3 regions of the Paenibacillus rhizolycopersici genome follow, and region 1 is predicted to be linked to each of the others. Evidence: riboswitches for the same ligand, from Rfam matches in the RefSeq annotation. Region 1 holds a riboswitch; each other region holds the start of a gene.
The links. Region 1 has a riboswitch for thiamine pyrophosphate ahead of tenA (thiaminase II). Riboswitches for the same ligand answer to the same signal wherever they lie in the genome.

Region 1 (5,537 bases):
ATACCTTCGCATGAGCTCCGAGTACAGTTCCGTATTGCCTTCCTTAATTTCGCGAATCATTTGGGAATCCGTCATTTAGGTGCGATCCTCCTCGCGCTTCCATGGGCCATCTTCCCGTTCGATTCTTACATCAATTATTACCGAACAGGTTTGAAAAAGTTGCGGTTATCTATGTAACTTCGATAAAAAATCTATTCGACATGAAAGCAAAATTAACAGCGTAGCCAAACTTTGAGGATATTATACCACAGGAGTTGGATTTAAAAAAACATCCATTCCTGCATTATTCATGTCAATCGACGACGAAACGCGATTTCTCGTTGCCATAAGCCCCATAAATTGGCAGACCTTTGCCCATTTCAGCAAAGGTCTGTTCAATACAATATGCTAGTGGCCTCAGGATGATTCAGCAATTGACCCTGCAACGAAACGCGTGGCCGCCTCTCGAACGTCGGCTGCCTGCGTGATGGCGGAAATCACAGCAATGCCGTCCGCCCCAGCGCGAATGATTTCGCCGGCTGACTCGATCGTAATGCCGCCGATGCCGACCAGGGGCAAGGCGATCCCGCAAGCGCGTAGCTCGCGGAGAATTCCCGGCCCTTGCGGTGCTTTGGCGTCCGCTTTCGAGGCCGTGGGATAGATCGGCCCGATGCCAAGGTAATCGGCACCGTGCCGAACGGCGGCCTCCGCTTCGGCGAGCGTGTGCGCGGAGACGCCGAGGATGCGGTCGCCGATCCGGGCGCGGACCCGCACGGCCGCTTCGTCCTCCTGGCCGACGTGAACGCCGTCGGCTCCGATCGCAAGGGCCAGTTCCACGTCGTCATTGACGAGGAACGGCACACCACGCTGGCGGCATGCGCCTTGCAGCTGGACGGCGAGTTCCCGCAGCGGAGCCCCGGTGAGCGCGCCCGGCCCTTTCTCGCGGAATTGCACGAGCGTGACGCCGCCGGCAAGCGCCTCTTCCAGCACCCGCAGCGGCTCTATACAGCAGTTCGTGCTGCCGATGACCAGATAAGTCCGCAGCAGTTGGCGCATGCGGGCTGCCTCGATGCGACCGCTTCCGCCACCGTCGTTCATCGGGATACTCCTTGTAAGCGACGGTAAGCAAAATGGTTCGTCGGCCCATGCCCATGCCCCAGCTCAAGCCCGTGCTCGATCGCCGCTTGAATAAAGGCCCGGGCGGTCCGTACCGCGTCTAGAGCCGGTAAGCCTTTGGCTAACCCCGCTGTCAGCGCAGCCGAGAAGGTGCATCCCGTGCCATGTGTATGTGGCGTGGGAATTCGCCGTCCGACCAACTCCGTGAAGGTCGACCCGTCATAGTACAAATCAACAACCCGATCGCCGTTCTCGGTGTCGTGGCCGCCCTTGATTACGATCTGCCGCGACCCGTACGCGCAAATACGTTTGGCCGCTTCGCGGCGATCCTCCATGGTGCGGATCGACAGGCCGGACAACACCTCCGCCTCCGGGAGGTTAGGCGTAACGATGAAAGCCAGCGGCAGCAATTGCTCGCGCAGCGCTCGCACCGCTTCCGGCTGGAGCAGAGAAGCGCCACCCTTGGCAACCATTACCGGGTCGACCACCACTTGAGTCCAGCCAAAGGCACGAATCTGGGCGGCAACCGCCTCAATGATTTCCGCGCTGAACAGCATGCCGGTCTTCAGCGCATCCACCCCGAGGTCGGAACCAACCGCTTCGATTTGCTCCGCCGCCGCTTCCGGGGGCAGCGGGTAGACGTTCGTCACGCCCAGCGTGTTCTGAACCGTCACGGCAGTGATAGCCGACATGCCGTAAACGTCCAGCTCCTGGAACGTTTTGAGGTCGGCCTGGATGCCGGCCCCGCCGCCGCTGTCCGACCCGGCAACCGTCAGCACCTTGGAGATCCGGCTCATCCGACCCACCATCCGCCGGCGCCTGTCGCCTGCATTTCACGCACTGCCGCGTGGCCCTTGAGCGAATGCGGATGAAGCTTCGCCAGCTCGTCAAGGAACGCGATCTGGAAGCTGCCCGGTCCGGCGGCAGCCGTCCGCTCGGCGGCGCGGGACGCGGCGGCGCCATAGAACGCTAGCCCGGCGGTACCGGCCAGCAGCAGATCGCGCTCCACCGCGGCGAAGGCTCCCAGCACCGACGTGAGCAAGCAGCCCGTGCCGGTCACCTGGGTCAGCAGCGCGTCTCCGCCGCTGACAAACCGGCACTGCAGCCCGTCGGTGATGACGTCTTCACGGCCGGTAATCGCCACGACCGTGTTCAACGCCCGCGCGGCCCGTACCGCGAGTTCGGCCGCCTCGTCCCCCGCGGTGTCGCCGGCATCAACCCCCTTGATCTCGCGGGTTTCCCCGACGAGATGGGCGATCTCCGCCGCATTGCCGCGCAGGAGCGACACCTTTACCTCGCGCAGGATACGCAGAGCCGATTCGGTGCGGAAGGCGGTCGCCCCCGCACCGACCGGGTCAAGCAACACCGGCACGCCATGAGCGTTCGCCGACCGGCCGGCGAGGATCATCGCTTCGACCTGCTGCGTCGACAACGTGCCGATGTTCAAGACGAGGGCCCCGGCGATCTTGGCCATATCAGCCACCTCCTCGGGTGCATAAGCCATGACCGGCGAAGCGCCAAGGGCGTACAAGCCGTTTGCGGTAAAATTCGTGACGACAACATTGGTCATGTTATGCACGAGGGGTTTCGTTTTTTGCACCTTTTCCAGCACATCGGACAAATCTTTTTCCATTAAGCTCATGTTTTCAACCTCTCTTTCGATCATTTGGATGAATGCGAAATCATCGGCATCGCAACCGGCCAGTCTTCCTGCCGGTAAGCCATATCCCAAAAGAGATATTCCAACTGGCAGCTTTGCAGAAAATGATCGGCCATCCTTTGCCGCTCTTCCTCCCTGGCTGTATCCGCCCATCGGTCTAACGCATGGATAAACTTCTCCGTCACATCCCCCGAAAGACGCCCGTAAAAATCAATCCACTCATAAAACGGATGGTCCGATGTCGGCTGCACTTCTGCCAGCAGCTTTTGGCCGATCTCCAGATAGGTCCAAGGGCAGGGCAATAACACGGCATAGATCTCGCCCAAACTCCCTTCGTGGGCCACCGTCAACATATGACGGATATAATGATGCGCCGAGGGTGCAAGCGGGTACCCCTGCAACTCTTCAAAATTCACTCCGGCGGCCTGGCAAAAAATCTGATGGGGTTGAACTTCACGGTTTAAAATATACGCGATCTGTTCGTTGAACATCGCGATCTCCTCTCGGGTCCGGCTTTTGGAAATCGCGATACCGTAAATCCGCATATAGGCGTTTAAATATTCGTAATCCTGCTTAACGTAATGAATGAGCTGCTCTTTCTCCAGTTGTCCCCTTGCGATGCCTCTGACGAACGGATGATCGAATATGGCTTGATAGATCCCGTCCGCCTGACGTCGCAGCTCCTGCGTAAACCCCATCGTCTCCACCTCCCAATATATTGAACTAGGAAATCCCCTGAGAAGACGACGACAAACGACCTGTTAACAGAGCGCGCAAAAAAGCCGCTCCGTAGAGGGAGCGGCTCGATCAAGTCCTAGGCTGAGATACGACAACCTGAGCACTATTCACATGGGGGCCGACTCCACTTTCCTACGCTAGTATGAACTAGATCAGGTTCAAAGGGTCCAAGATGGTCTCTTGTCTCAGCCGTTTACGGCGCCCCTAGTGGATTTCCTATGCAATTCACCTATTACTCTACCGATCCCTGCCTGGATTGTCAATCCCGTCCAGCGAAAGATCGTTGGATCACTTGCTTCTCTCGTCTACACCATCCCCGGAATGCTGCATAGCATAACTATCAGGGAACTGTCTTGTAAACCGGTTCCTCAGGATAAGTAACCGGATCCCATCCAGCTAAGGAAGGTTAGGCCATGAATTCAGCCGGAAAAAGCAAATCCTCGTCCTCCAACAAGAAAAATGGCAAAAAGGGCGGTTTCCGGCCAAAAACCCCGGAATATACCGTAGCTGCGCTGCTTCTTTCCGGTAAACTTCGCGTGGATTCCGTCCAGTTATACCGTAACGCAACCATGTATGTCTCCCTTGTTGGCGAATACAAAACGATCAGCAGCGATGTAAACGCCGACAAATTGCTGAACTTTCTCAACGAGAATGGAGATATGACCATCAATGACATCATCAATGCCATGAAGAAAAAAGCGGACAATTCCTCCTGAACCCGCTCTTCATTTGAAAGATTCGGGTGGGAGGATCGCTCGCTTTACATCATAACCTAGATGCGGGGGTTTACTACAATGAGTGAATTTGACGGCGAAGGCTTCTCGGAACTCATCGTAATCATCATTCTGGTCGTTCTGTTCTTCTACGGTTCCAACGATATCGAAACGCTGACGGGCGCCCCGACTTCCGATTAACGTCGAAGGCGACCCACAGCGTTCTCTCGTTATTTCAACTGCAAACGAATCGTTTTGATTTCATACGGTGACATCGACAACTCAAGCTCCGCAGCTGAGGAGGATTCTCCTAAAGGCCGTTCCATCATGTCGGTTTCTTGCCAGGAAATCACCGGCATCCCGAAATGGAAGCGAACGCGGCCTCGGCCTCCCTTGTATTCATGCAAACGAACGATCAAGCCGTCGCCGTCTTCCGCTTTTTTCACGGCATCAATGACGACGTCCGCACTTCCACTCGTTTGGAGCAGTGAGAATGAAGACGAGCGCGCCTGGCCCATCGTGGCGTAAACCGGCTGATTTAGCAGCGTTGCTGCCTGTACGGTACCACCTTCGGACCAATGCCCCTCGTGAGGATACAGCGTGTACGTAAACTCATGCTCGCCGCGATCCGCTTGCGGATCCGGATAAGTCGCCGATTTCAGCAGCGACAGCCGAATCACATGGTCCTTAATGTCGTGGCCGTATTTGCAATCATTCAGCAGGCTGACCCCGTACCCGTGCTCTGACAAATCGACCCATTGATGACCGACCGTTTCAAAACGAGCAAGGTCCCAAGAGGTGTTCCAATGCGTCGGTCGCTTGACGTTTCCGAATTGGATATCGTAAGTAGCTTCCGTAGCCCGTACGTCAACTGGAAAAGCGACCTTCAGCAGTTGCTGACGCTCCTGCCAATCAACTTGAGTCTGGAAGTCAATCCGCCGGTTGTTGCCATACAGAATCATCTCTTGGCGGATCGTCGAGTTCATATAAGTCCAAGTAAAGCTAACGACGGCGCGCAGCGAACCCGTCAAGACTTTACAGTCCTGTAGCTGTTCGACCTCGCGTTGTTTCTCCTGGTAGAACACATCGATGTCCCAAGCCTCAAACATTTTCGGCTTATCTTCGAACACCTGAAGTACGTTCCCCCGTTCGCCCGGCGCCAGCACTTCGCGGCCGGCTTCCCGATCAAAGATCGAGATTAGCTGCCCGCCATCATTCCACTCGATGTTATAAATCGGGGTTTCGATTCCGTTTGGCCGTGTTTTAAAAGGTTCATCTGGTGTGAGATCAACCTGTTCGTCCTTGCTGCGTTCAATCGTCACAAAGCCAAG
Region 2 (5,537 bases), on a different contig from region 1:
CGATTCCGGCTGATCGACGCAAAGCTGAACGCCTATGAGCGGGTGCTTGCCCGAATGCCGGATCTCGTGGATCCGGAGGGAACTCATGAATCCATTGAATCCGTGACCTGGCTGATTGCCTTCGCAGGGGAAGCCGGGCATTTGCAAAGATGGGTAGAATTGATGCTGGAAGTGGATCAAGTTACTGTCGCCGAAATCAATACATAATCGCAGGAGGAGTCTATGATCTAGACTCCTCCTGCTGTCGTTTTGCGTTGTTCCTCTGCCATCATGGATGCGATTTCTCGCTTCAAACGAATAAAGTCGGGATCTTCCGTCATTTCTTCACGCCGCGGTCGGGGGAAAGGCACTTGAATAGCATGCAGGATGCTCGCCGGCCGGCTCGAGAATAAATAAATGGTGTCGGAGAGCATCAGCGCCTCCTCGATGCTGTGCGTAATCATCAAGACAGAACGCTTATTCTCTTCCCAAATATCCAGCAGCCAACGCTGCATTTCGCTGCGCGTCAGCGCGTCAAGGGCGCTAAACGGCTCGTCGAGGCACATCACTTCCTGGGGAGCGAGCAGCCCCCGGAGGAAAGAAGCTCGCTGCTGCATACCGCCGGATAACATATGGGGGTAAGCTCGTTCAAAACCGCCTAGCCCGGCTTTTTCAAGCCAATGTTGGATTTCCTTACGATCGCTGCGGCTTCTGGTTCCGGCGATTTCCTGCGCCAAAACGACGTTGTCCTCAATCGTCCGCCAGGGGAACAGCGCGGGTTGCTGCGGCACGTAACTAATATGCCCGCGTTGACCGGTAACCGGGCGCCCCTGAAGTAGGACTTCCCCTTGTTCCGGGGCCGTCAACCCACCGATAATGTGAAACAGCGTGCTTTTGCCGCAGCCGGATGGGCCGATCATCGACACGAATTCGCCGGCAGGCACCCGTAGCGAGATATTGCGCAGTACGGGGACTTCCCGTCGCCGGTCGCGAAATGTTTTATGGATCTGCCGGACCTCGAGCGCCGGTACGGCCAGATCCCATATCGTTGATTTTTCACTCATAACCGAGCCACCCTTTCTGTAAGCTGCGTTAACTCCGGTCGTTCGACGGTTTATAGCGGACAAGCCATTTTTCCAAAAGAGCAACGCAGGCGAACATCGCCAGGCTGATCGCTACGATGATCGCGATGGCGACGAAGATTTTGTCTGTGCGGAACGACGCTTTTTGCAGCATCATATAATAGCCGATTCCTTTGTCCGCACCGATCCATTCGGCGATGACCGCACCCATGACGCTGTAAGTTGCGGCGATTTTAACCCCGGACATGATCGAGGGGATCGCGTAGGGCACCTCCAGCTTGCGGAAGATATCCGCCTTGGACGCACCGATCATCCGCATATAATCCAGCATCGCGCGATCCGTGCGGCTCAGTCCGTCCATGGTCGCCACCGCAACGGGGAAGAAGCAGACGAGCGTAATGACGATGATCTTCGGTAGGATCCCGAACCCAAACCAAATCATGAGCAGCGGGGCCAGCGCGATGGTCGGCACGTTTTGGCTCAAGATGATCAACGGATACAACGACGCCTTAAGAAACGGGACATAATGGAGGACAAACGCCATCAACAAGCCCACGAGCGTTCCAATGGCAAAACCAATCAGCATCAGCCGCAGTGTTGCCAGCGTGTGTTCCCCTAAACTGGCCGCACCTGCGGCCGCTTCACGCCCGATATCGACCGGGCTGGGGAGGATCCATTTTTCGATGTGAAACCAGGCGGTGGCGCCCTGCCAAATCAGCAAAAACAGCATGACCGCCACAAGGGGCGGCCAGATGCTGTGCCAAAGGCTGCGGAGATTCATGGCCGATATTTTTCAATCAGCTTATCCATGCTGACGCCTTTGGGGTTATACGAGATTTTGATTTGCGAAATGATGCCTGTACTGCCAAACTCGATGACAGCCTCATTCATTTTCTTTACGATGGCCAGCAACTCGTCGAGTTCCCCCTCCATGGTGGTCTCCAGAGGATTGACCTGATATTTCACCCCGGAAGCCTGAATCACTTCAATGGCCCGGTCTACGTACGGAATCACATCTTCGCCATTTGGCGTTTTTGGAATGATTTGAATGCTTAAAAGTGCGTTTGGCATCGATTTGTTCATCCTTTCGAAAATGGAAATTGGTTGAAAGCATAATTTCAGGGAGTTATTCGCCCGGCAAGAACGCATTCGTGAAAGCGGCATCGACCTCAAGCGGTTTCTCCAGCAAGCCGCGCTCATGCATCCAATCAGAGTAGTTCTGCCATACTTCTTTCTTCTGTTCGCCCCAGCGCGGAGCGTCGTCCTTGTATTTCGGGCTCAGCCATTTTTGACTGGCAACTACCAGGTCCTTGTCGAGTTCCGGTACAGCCTTGAGCAAAATTTGCGCCGACTCCTCAGGGTGGGCGATTGCATAATCATAACCTTTGGACACCGCTCGCATAAACGCCTTCACGAGCTCCGGGTCGTCCTTGATCGTCTTCTCGTTGGTGACAAGCACCGGCGTATAATAGTCAAGCTGTTCGGAGAAGTCCTTAACGTAAAGCATATCCAGCGGTTCACCCCGCAGTTCGGCTTCGATGCCGGTCCATGCGTAGAAGATCCAGGCGAAGTCGATATCCCGCTTCACGGCCGTAAAATAATCGGCATCCCCGATGTTGAGGAACTTTACCTTGCCGACATCGGCGCCCTGCAGGTCCATAATGGATTTAATGACCGCTTCTTCCACAGGAGACCCCCATCCGCCGTAGGCTTTGCCCTCAAAATCCTTAGGTGTCTTGATATTCTTGGCAACAGGTGCAGCAAAGCCGGATGTATTATGCTGAATGATTGCGGCGATGGATACAAGCGGGACGCCTTGGAGCCGGCTTTGGGTGACGTTCTCTTGTACGCTGACGCCAAACGGGACCTCCCCGGAGGCAACCATCGCCTCAGCGCCGCCGGAGCCGGGAAGGAGGATATCCACATTCAGCCCTTCCTCGGCGAAATACCCTTGGTCCTTAGCGACGTAAAGGCCGGTATGATTGGTGTTAGGGCTCCAGTCGAGCACAACCTTGACGCTGCGCAGCTCTTCGCCGGTCGCCTGGTTAGGCGCGGCATTCTCGGCATTTTGCCCGCCTTGGTTTCCTGCAGCAGCCTTGCCCGCGCTATTTCCGTTGGCTCCGCCGCAGGCAGACAGAATTAGCAGCATACAGCCGAGGAACAGCGCCAGCACGGTGCGTAGTTGAACTTTCACGACACATTCTCTCCTTCGATTGTTTAAATTTCCGCAGCTTTGTTCTTGGTATAACCCTGGAAATGCGACCTTAAGCGCAATCCAAATTTCGGATACAAAAAAACGTCCCGGATCCGGGACGCGATAGGCAATGGAAATGAAATGAATAACGAGTTCATATCCATATAGTATAGCTCCCTACGCTGGCATTATCCAGATCAGGTTAAAGGGTCAGTATCTTTGAGGGATACACTCTCAGCCGGCCAATTCCAGCACCCCTGAACAGTATGACTGCAGATTACAACTGTCATTATAGTTTTCGCTTGCCGCATTTGTCCAGTCTTTCCGAACAGGTTTGCAAAAATAGGGGATTTGCTTTTTATCTGGCAAAAGGATATAATAAGTTCATCTCGTGTTTTAGAAAGAAGATCATTCACCCATTGAAAAGAGTGTCACTATTTAAAACCTGGAACTTTTTTCAATGTGTGAATTTTTTTTATACAAGTGGTGCATGTTCATAAGGGTCAGCCCTTTTGAGCGACTTCTGTTAAAAAAATGAATCATGTTAATCTTTAAACAGGAGGTATTCCCCTATGGAAACCGGAACAGTAAAATGGTTTAACGCTGAGAAAGGTTTTGGCTTCATCGAAGTGGAAGGCGGAAATGACGTATTCGTTCATTTCAGCGCGATCACTGGCGAAGGCTTCAAAACCCTCGACGAAGGCCAACGCGTACAATTCAACGTGGTTCAAGGCAACCGCGGCCCTCAAGCCGAAAACGTTGTAAAACTGTAAGCTAGCCAGAAACTGCTCTTAATGCGTTCTCGCATTGAGGGCAGTTTTTCTACTCAAAGATCATTCATGAGGTTAACATTCGGAAACCTCGCTTCTGATGGTACATATAGCACTATGACGAACCACATCTATGCACCCGGTTAGAACGCTCACCTTGAAGGAGGGGAATTATGAACTACCGTAAAAAAACGTTAGAAGAAATTCCTGAGGAAAATACACCGGTATGGACCTGCACGAGCGACGATTGCAATGGATGGATGCGTGACAACTTCACGTTTGAACATAGTCCGGCTTGTCCGCTTTGCTCGTCTGAGATGGTCATGGGAACGCGCATGCTTCCCCAACTGAGTAATCCAAGCTCCGATCAAAGATCGTCGGCCAAGAAGGCATAGACGAGGACGCCGCCGGAATCGGTGGACGCTGACAGCAGCCACAGCCGTATTCGCATTAAAGCGAATACGGCTGTTTTTGTTTTTTTTGGGTATGCAAAAATGAAATATCCATAAAAGGATTGCATCTATATTAAAAATTTAATATGTTTGAACTACTACAATGTTTGACATCCAGAAGGGAGAACCCCCGCATCGATGCACGGTAATTATAAGGTTGCTTCTCAAGTCTTCGATATTCCTTCCAGCAGCAAGCAAAGGAAGCTGGCCATTCTCATCGGTGTTCTGATTATCTCCGTGTCGCTCGTGGCTTTGCCATTTGGGATGACAGCGCTTCCCGCCACAGAAACCTTTCTCTCCGCCGCGATCGGCTGGCTGATTTTTGGGGATATGCTAACGGCCTTCATCATCTACAGCCAATATCGGGCCTCCGGTCTTCCGGCGTTGCTCGTGTTGTCCTGCACCTATTTATATAGTGGATTGATGACGTTTTTGCATATATTAACTTTTCCCGATCTCTTTGGCGGGTTGGGGGAGATGATAGGGGCCGGGGGGCAAACCGCGGGCTGGCTATGGGTATTTTGGCATAGCGGATTTTCCTTTGGTATCTTGTTATACGCTTGGGTGAATCGAAAGTGGTCCAAGCCATTAAGCTCAAAAGAGATGATTTTCAATTACGGTACAGCCGGTATCACATTGACGTTGTTGAGCGTATTTGCCGTGTTTGAGCTCACCGCTTTAGGCGATCGCTGGCTGCCTGACATCATTCAAGAGAACGATTACCGCAAACTAAACACCTCAGGGATCGGACCCGTCTTGTGGATTTTGAATTTCTTTGCCCTGATGGCGGTATGGAGAAGAATCAAAGGATGGTCGATGTTGCACTTATGGTTGGCGGTGGCGATGCTTGCCTTACTGATGGACGTGACGCTGACGCTGTTTGCCGGCATGCGCTTTACTCTGGGGTGGTATGTAGCCAAAATCAATTCGGTTATCGCTTCGACAGTCGTGATTTGTGCAGTGGTAAATGAAGTGAATCGACTATTTATCCGGTTATCGGAGCAGCATCGCCAGTTGATGGAATCCGGCTTGCAGCTCGAGCATGCGAACGAACAGCTGA
Region 3 (5,537 bases), on a different contig from region 1:
GCCGAGGAAGCGAAGATCAACGCGAAGGGGAGAATAAGCAGGGCGATTTTCCAAAGCTCATACCCGCTAAACAGGAATAACAGCACCGTAAACAAGATCGCCTGATAAAAGATGAAGTCCAGCCGATGGGTGAATAACGTTAGCAGAAACAACAAGATCATCAAAGCCAGCTTGGCAGCCGGGTTCGCCCGGTGCAGCCACGTCTGCCGCTTCGGCGTTAGGAACCGCCTCATTTCGCCATCACCGCCTCAGTCTCGGATGGTCCAATCGGTCCGGTCGGTGTACCCGCGTTCGCCAGACGGTTCGCGGCCCGCGGGGTGATCCGCTGCGATAGGATCCGCCCCTCCCGCACCTCCCAATGTTGGGTTGCGACTCGTTCGGCGATCCGTTCCTCGTGCGTGACCATGAGGATGGCTATTCCACGGCGGCGCAGCTCTTCGCATAACTGCAGGATGGCGAACGTGTTTGCTGCGTCCTGGCCGAAGGTCGGCTCATCGAGCAACAGCAGCCGCTGCTCGCGCACCGCCGCCGCGGCCACGCTGAGGCGCCGTTTCTGGCCCAGCGACAACTGATAAGGATGACGACCCTCCAAGCCGGTTAGGCCAAATCGATTCAAGCACTCCGCCACCCGTTCGCGGATGGCTTCAACACCAAGTCCGTCTTCCCGTAGGGAAAAGGCCACTTCATCCGCCACCCGATCCGCGACGAACTGGAATTCGGGATTTTGGAAAACGAATCCGATCTCGCGAGCAGACCGCTCCAGCTGCCGTTTACGGGAACGGCGGCGCAGCTTCCCCGTCTCCATCCGCTTTCCCTGGAGCACGTACGTGCCCTCTGCCGGAAGCAGACCGATCAGGCTAAGCAGCAACGAGCTCTTCCCTGCACCATTGGGTCCCGTGACCGCGATCCAATCGCCGGGATACACGGCAGCTTGCCCGACTTCAATGACCGGACGTCCTTGCCGAAATCCGCGAAAATCCTTCAACTCCACCATGACGGGCCCATTCGCCTCCCGGACATTCTCCGTCGGCTCAAGCAAGCGACGGCCGCCTTCCGAGGCCAAGTATTCCTCCCACACGCCAGGATACCAAATCCCAAACTCCACAAGAGCGGAACGATACGTGTCAAACACCACCTCCGGTGCGCCTTCGCCGAGTACCCGTCCGTCCGGTCCGAATAACACGACCCGGTCAACAAGTCCTTGCGCCGTCAATTCTTCGATCCGATGCTCCACGATCATTAAGGTCCGCCCCTCGGCTACCTTGGCGATCGCTTGCCAGATTTGCTCGCGCCCCAGCGGGTCCAGCAGGGCGGAAGGCTCGTCGAGCAGCAGCACCTCCGGATCGCCCAACAGGATCGAAGCGAGCGCTAATCGCTGTTTCATCCCCTGGGACAGCGAATCGATCGACACGTGGAGCTCGGGCAAATCGAGGCCCACCTCAGCCAAGGCGGCTTCCATCCGCGCGGACATCTCGGGCTGCGGTATGCCGAGGTTTTCCAGGGCAAAGGCTAGCTCCTCGTCAACATAAGGCATACAGAATTGGGTCTCGGGGTCCTGAAACAGGAAGCGCCACGATGTCGGGAGCTGCTGCGCGGACGTCCGCATCGGGATTTCCACCAAGTCCGGGATGATGCCGGACAAGACCTGAAGCAGCGTCGATTTCCCGCATCCGCTGGGGCCCAATAGCAGCACATGTTCTCCGCGCACAACCGAGAAATCCAAATCCTTGAACACGAAATCGGCTTCACCGGGGAACTTCAACCGCAGCCCCTGCACCTCTGCGGCCGCCATGTCCTTCCGCATCAGTCGTTCAGCGCCGCGTAGTCCTTCGGATCAACCGGCCGCAGCAGGGTGGTGACTCCTGTCGCTTCTACGGCTTTTACCACGGCGTAAGCGAAGTAACCGCAGATCAGCGCAGAGCTGACCGCGCGCATGGCATATTTGGCAGTCAAGAGCCAAGGCTCATAATCCTGCACGTAGCCATAGAAGAAATCCGGAATCACCGATCCAACAGCGGCCCCAATTCCGGCCAGCGCTGCGACGGAGCCGGAGAACTTCCGGTATCGGAACGCGGCGAATACCAGTTCCGCTCCCAAGCCTTGCAGCACGCTGTATAGAACGAGCTGAATGCCCCATTCGCTGCCGAACAGAATCTCCACATGGGCCGCCGCAATCTCGGCAATCAACGCTACCCCCGGTTTACGAATCAGCAGGAATACCAGTGTTGCGGCCAGGAACCACATCCCGTACACCAGTTCATCCGCCTGGAAGAACAGGGGCGAGAACAAATTGTACACCGAACTCCAGAAGTGGTACACCACGCCAAGCACAAGCGAGACCAACACCGTTACCAACAAGTCGCTTAGCTTCAAACCGCGGCCCATTTTTTTCTGAATAACCTCCGACATTTCCATCTCTCCTCTTGATTCCTCAATTTAAATTCCCATCGCATACGTAAAAAAACCGCCTGAATAAGCTCAGACGGTGGTCAGGTCACGAGGTGCGTAAAAAACGCAAGACATCCCGGACGATCGATTCTCTACGCTGGCATTATCCAGATCAGATTAACGGTCCGCGGCGCCATATGCCGCTATCTCAGCCTGATTTGCTCAAGCCCCCGTATCCCTATGCGATTGTTATTAACATACACCAACCTAGCCTCGGCATCAAGCATCAATTTGTACAAATTTGTCATCCGGGGTTACAGGCCGCTGTATTGATTTCGGCCCTGTTCTGTGTCAAGATTAGCGGAAGTGGCAACGAATTCATCAAACCAACGCAGCACTAACGGACAGACTAGGAGGATGCTATTTGGCCGCGAAATGGATGAAATGGATGACGGAACTCTCCTCCCGAAAATGGCTATCCCGATGGATGGGCAAGTTCTCCCATTCGGGCTTGAGCCGGGCGATGATTCCTTTTTTCGCCAAATCCTACGGCATTCCGCTCCATGAAGCGGAGAAGGAGCTTCGGGAATACCGGACACTGAATGAGTTCTTCACCCGAAAATTAAAACCAGGCATGCGCCCGCTGCACGCGGAGCCAGGGACGATGATCAGTCCGGTGGACGCCCTAATTACCTTTATGGGCGAGGTCCAAACCGGCACGATTCTGAACGTCAAAGGACAGGATTACACACTTGACGAGCTGCTGTCGCGCTCCCCCCGCGTAGAAACGTACAAACACGGTTATGCCCTTGTCCTTTATCTTAGTCCTACTGATTATCACCGAATTCATGCGCCCGTGACCGGGAAAAAGTTGGAAAGCGAGCATGTGAAGGGCCGGGTCTACCCCGTGAACGACTTCGGCATGCGCCACATGAAGAAGGTCTTATGCCGGAATGAACGCCTGATTACTTATATTTCCCACAGTTGCGGAGAGATCGCCCTCATCAAAGTGGGAGCCATGAACGTCAGCAGCATCCAATACACGGACCCCTCGGCCAAAAGCTGGGAACAAGGCGACGATCTTGCTTACTTTGAATTTGGATCCACTGTCGTCCTTCTCACCCAGAATGGAACCTTCACCCCTCTGCCCGGTCTCGAGCCCGGTCGGAAGGTAAGGATGGGTGAAGCGCTAGGCCACTTCAAACCCGCAGGAAAATGCTAATGGCTTGCTGAAGCCGCCGGTTTCTCTCCCGGCGGCTTTTCTCCGTTATTGCACCGTGATGCTGCCGATGGATGTCTCTAACGCGACCAGCGGCCCTCCGCCGCCCCTCTCACTGCTTCCTTCCGGCACCCCATGAATTGCCCCAAGTTCGCTTCTCGTTTCCAGATCGCAGGCTACTGATGGATCCAGCGTCGCTGTGATGCTGCCGACATCGGCTCTAGCCTGTAACCGGCTGCCGGAGTCCATCGCGAGAATACCTAGATTCAAGCTGCCGGTTGCCGTAGTGATCGAGGATTCGCCCGACAAACGGGCGTCTTCGACCTTGATTGACCCGACATCGCCAGTCAGCCGATACGTTCCCGTCAGCCCGCTCGCCGTGATTTCGCCGACATTGTTCGTAACTTCGAACTCTTGGATCCCGGCAGGGACCTCTACGACATAATCGATGCGGAATTCGGTAAAATGCAGCTCCTTCTGAGCCCAATCCCACAGGTTTTGATCGGATTTACCCTTGGCGTGTACGCGCACCTGGGCAACGTTCCCCTGAGGGATGACCGAAACCTCACTCTGTTCGAACAACCGATCCAGCTTTTCCGAGCGTGCGGGCAGGTCAGCTGCCTGGATGGTCGCTCTCACCACGATTTGATCGGAAGTACCCTTCTTTATCTCGAGACGACCCACGGCATTCTCCAACTGCAATTTACCGGTGGTGCCGATTTCCCCTGTCGTCGAAAGCTCGTGTGAGCGTCCCGTAAACGTCAGATCGTCCTTCCACTCCCCGGCGGCCAACGCCACCGACTGCTGTACGGATGCCGCAGTATCGCTGAGCGATTGACTCACCGAATCGACGGTGTTTCCCACCGTCTGCTCCCATTGCTGCTGCAGCGTTTGTTTCTCGGCCGGGCCGCAGCCAGCGGCTAGGGCCAACAGCACGGCCGATGCCGCTAACCACGCGATTTTGGATGTAGGTTTCATGAAATAGGTTTCCTCCTTAAATTTCCACCTATCCTGAATTATACCGAGTTGATCCGGAACAACCACAGGCGTGGGACCGGTTCGCTTCCTAGACTTTGGTCAAGGAAAGTTCAGCTTTACGTACGCAGTTAAGCAAAAAGCCGCCGAAGCTTAAGCTCGGCGGTGAACGGAAACGGAATTCGTAAGTGTTGGGTTGTTGGGCATATCCCGACTAACGAATTTCCGATGGGCTTTTTCCCGTATATTGTTTGAACTGACGGCTGAAGAAAAAGATGTCCCGGTAACCCAACGCGTCGGCAACCTCGGTTACATTCATGCCGGCATGCAGCAGCAGATGCTGTGCCCGGTCGATTCTGGACTTGATAATGTAGGACTGTACCGACATCCCGATGATTTCCTTAAACTTGATGGAGAAATACCGCGGGGACAAGCCTGCCCGAGCGGCTAAATCCTGCACCTTGTGCGGCAACCCCGGGTGCTGCAAGACGTAATTGGCCACCTCATGGATGACTTCATGCAACTGGTTGCTGACCTTCTTCTCCATCGGCACCTGGCGTTCTTCACGCAGCAAATGGATCAACAGCTGCTTGAGAATCAGCTGCGCCTCTTCTTCGGCAGCATACGCCTTCATTAAGAATAAACGGACGTAGCGAGACAGCATGTATTCGAAATCCAACGTATCCTCCAGCACACGATAAGAGCCTGGGACTTCCATCACGGACTCATGGACGTCGAAATGGATATACGTCAGCACCAGCGGACGCTGCGGATTATGCGTGGCACTCGTATGATCCCCTTTGCGAAACAGAAAACAACTGCCTTTGCTGACCGGAATAGGCTGGTCGTTCAGGACAACCGTACCTTCTCCACTCCAAACATAGAACAGGTCGTAGTTCTGCAGCGGCTTCTCCCGTTTGTGCCATTTCCACCCGGGTTCGCAGACGATTTTGGC

Region 2: it holds a riboswitch for thiamine pyrophosphate, as region 1 does, so the genes downstream of both, IM700_RS02710 (ABC transporter substrate-binding protein) here and tenA (thiaminase II) in region 1, are expected to answer to the same signal.
Region 3: it holds a riboswitch for thiamine pyrophosphate, as region 1 does, so the genes downstream of both, IM700_RS10485 (ECF transporter S component) here and tenA (thiaminase II) in region 1, are expected to answer to the same signal.

What each region holds. Positions count from the first base shown of each region.
Region 1 is NZ_JADCNN020000005.1:80,185-85,721, forward strand. Features, by position in the region: gene IM700_RS07405 (RNA polymerase sigma factor) at 1-75, opposite strand, end outside; gene thiE (thiamine phosphate synthase) at 397-1,077, opposite strand; gene thiD (bifunctional hydroxymethylpyrimidine kinase/phosphomethylpyrimidine kinase) at 1,074-1,892, opposite strand; gene thiM (hydroxyethylthiazole kinase) at 1,889-2,737, opposite strand; gene tenA (thiaminase II) at 2,758-3,453, opposite strand; TPP riboswitch at 3,606-3,709, opposite strand; gene IM700_RS07430 (hypothetical protein) at 3,907-4,209, shown strand; gene IM700_RS07435 (alpha-mannosidase) at 4,437-5,537, opposite strand, start outside.
Region 2 is NZ_JADCNN020000002.1:82,803-88,339, reverse strand. Features, by position in the region: gene IM700_RS02730 (hypothetical protein) at 1-207, shown strand, start outside; gene IM700_RS02725 (ABC transporter ATP-binding protein) at 228-1,043, opposite strand; gene IM700_RS02720 (ABC transporter permease) at 1,072-1,842, opposite strand; gene IM700_RS02715 (MTH1187 family thiamine-binding protein) at 1,839-2,132, opposite strand; gene IM700_RS02710 (ABC transporter substrate-binding protein) at 2,188-3,255, opposite strand; TPP riboswitch at 3,412-3,524, opposite strand; gene IM700_RS02705 (cold-shock protein) at 3,828-4,028, shown strand; gene IM700_RS02700 (cold-shock protein) at 4,199-4,420, shown strand; gene IM700_RS02695 (sensor domain-containing diguanylate cyclase) at 4,616-5,537, shown strand, end outside.
Region 3 is NZ_JADCNN020000007.1:217,371-222,907, reverse strand. Features, by position in the region: gene IM700_RS10495 (energy-coupling factor transporter transmembrane component T family protein) at 1-233, opposite strand, end outside; gene IM700_RS10490 (ABC transporter ATP-binding protein) at 230-1,804, opposite strand; gene IM700_RS10485 (ECF transporter S component) at 1,804-2,409, opposite strand; TPP riboswitch at 2,521-2,632, opposite strand; gene asd (archaetidylserine decarboxylase) at 2,813-3,610, shown strand; gene IM700_RS10475 (hypothetical protein) at 3,656-4,585, opposite strand; gene IM700_RS10470 (helix-turn-helix domain-containing protein) at 4,797-5,537, opposite strand, start outside.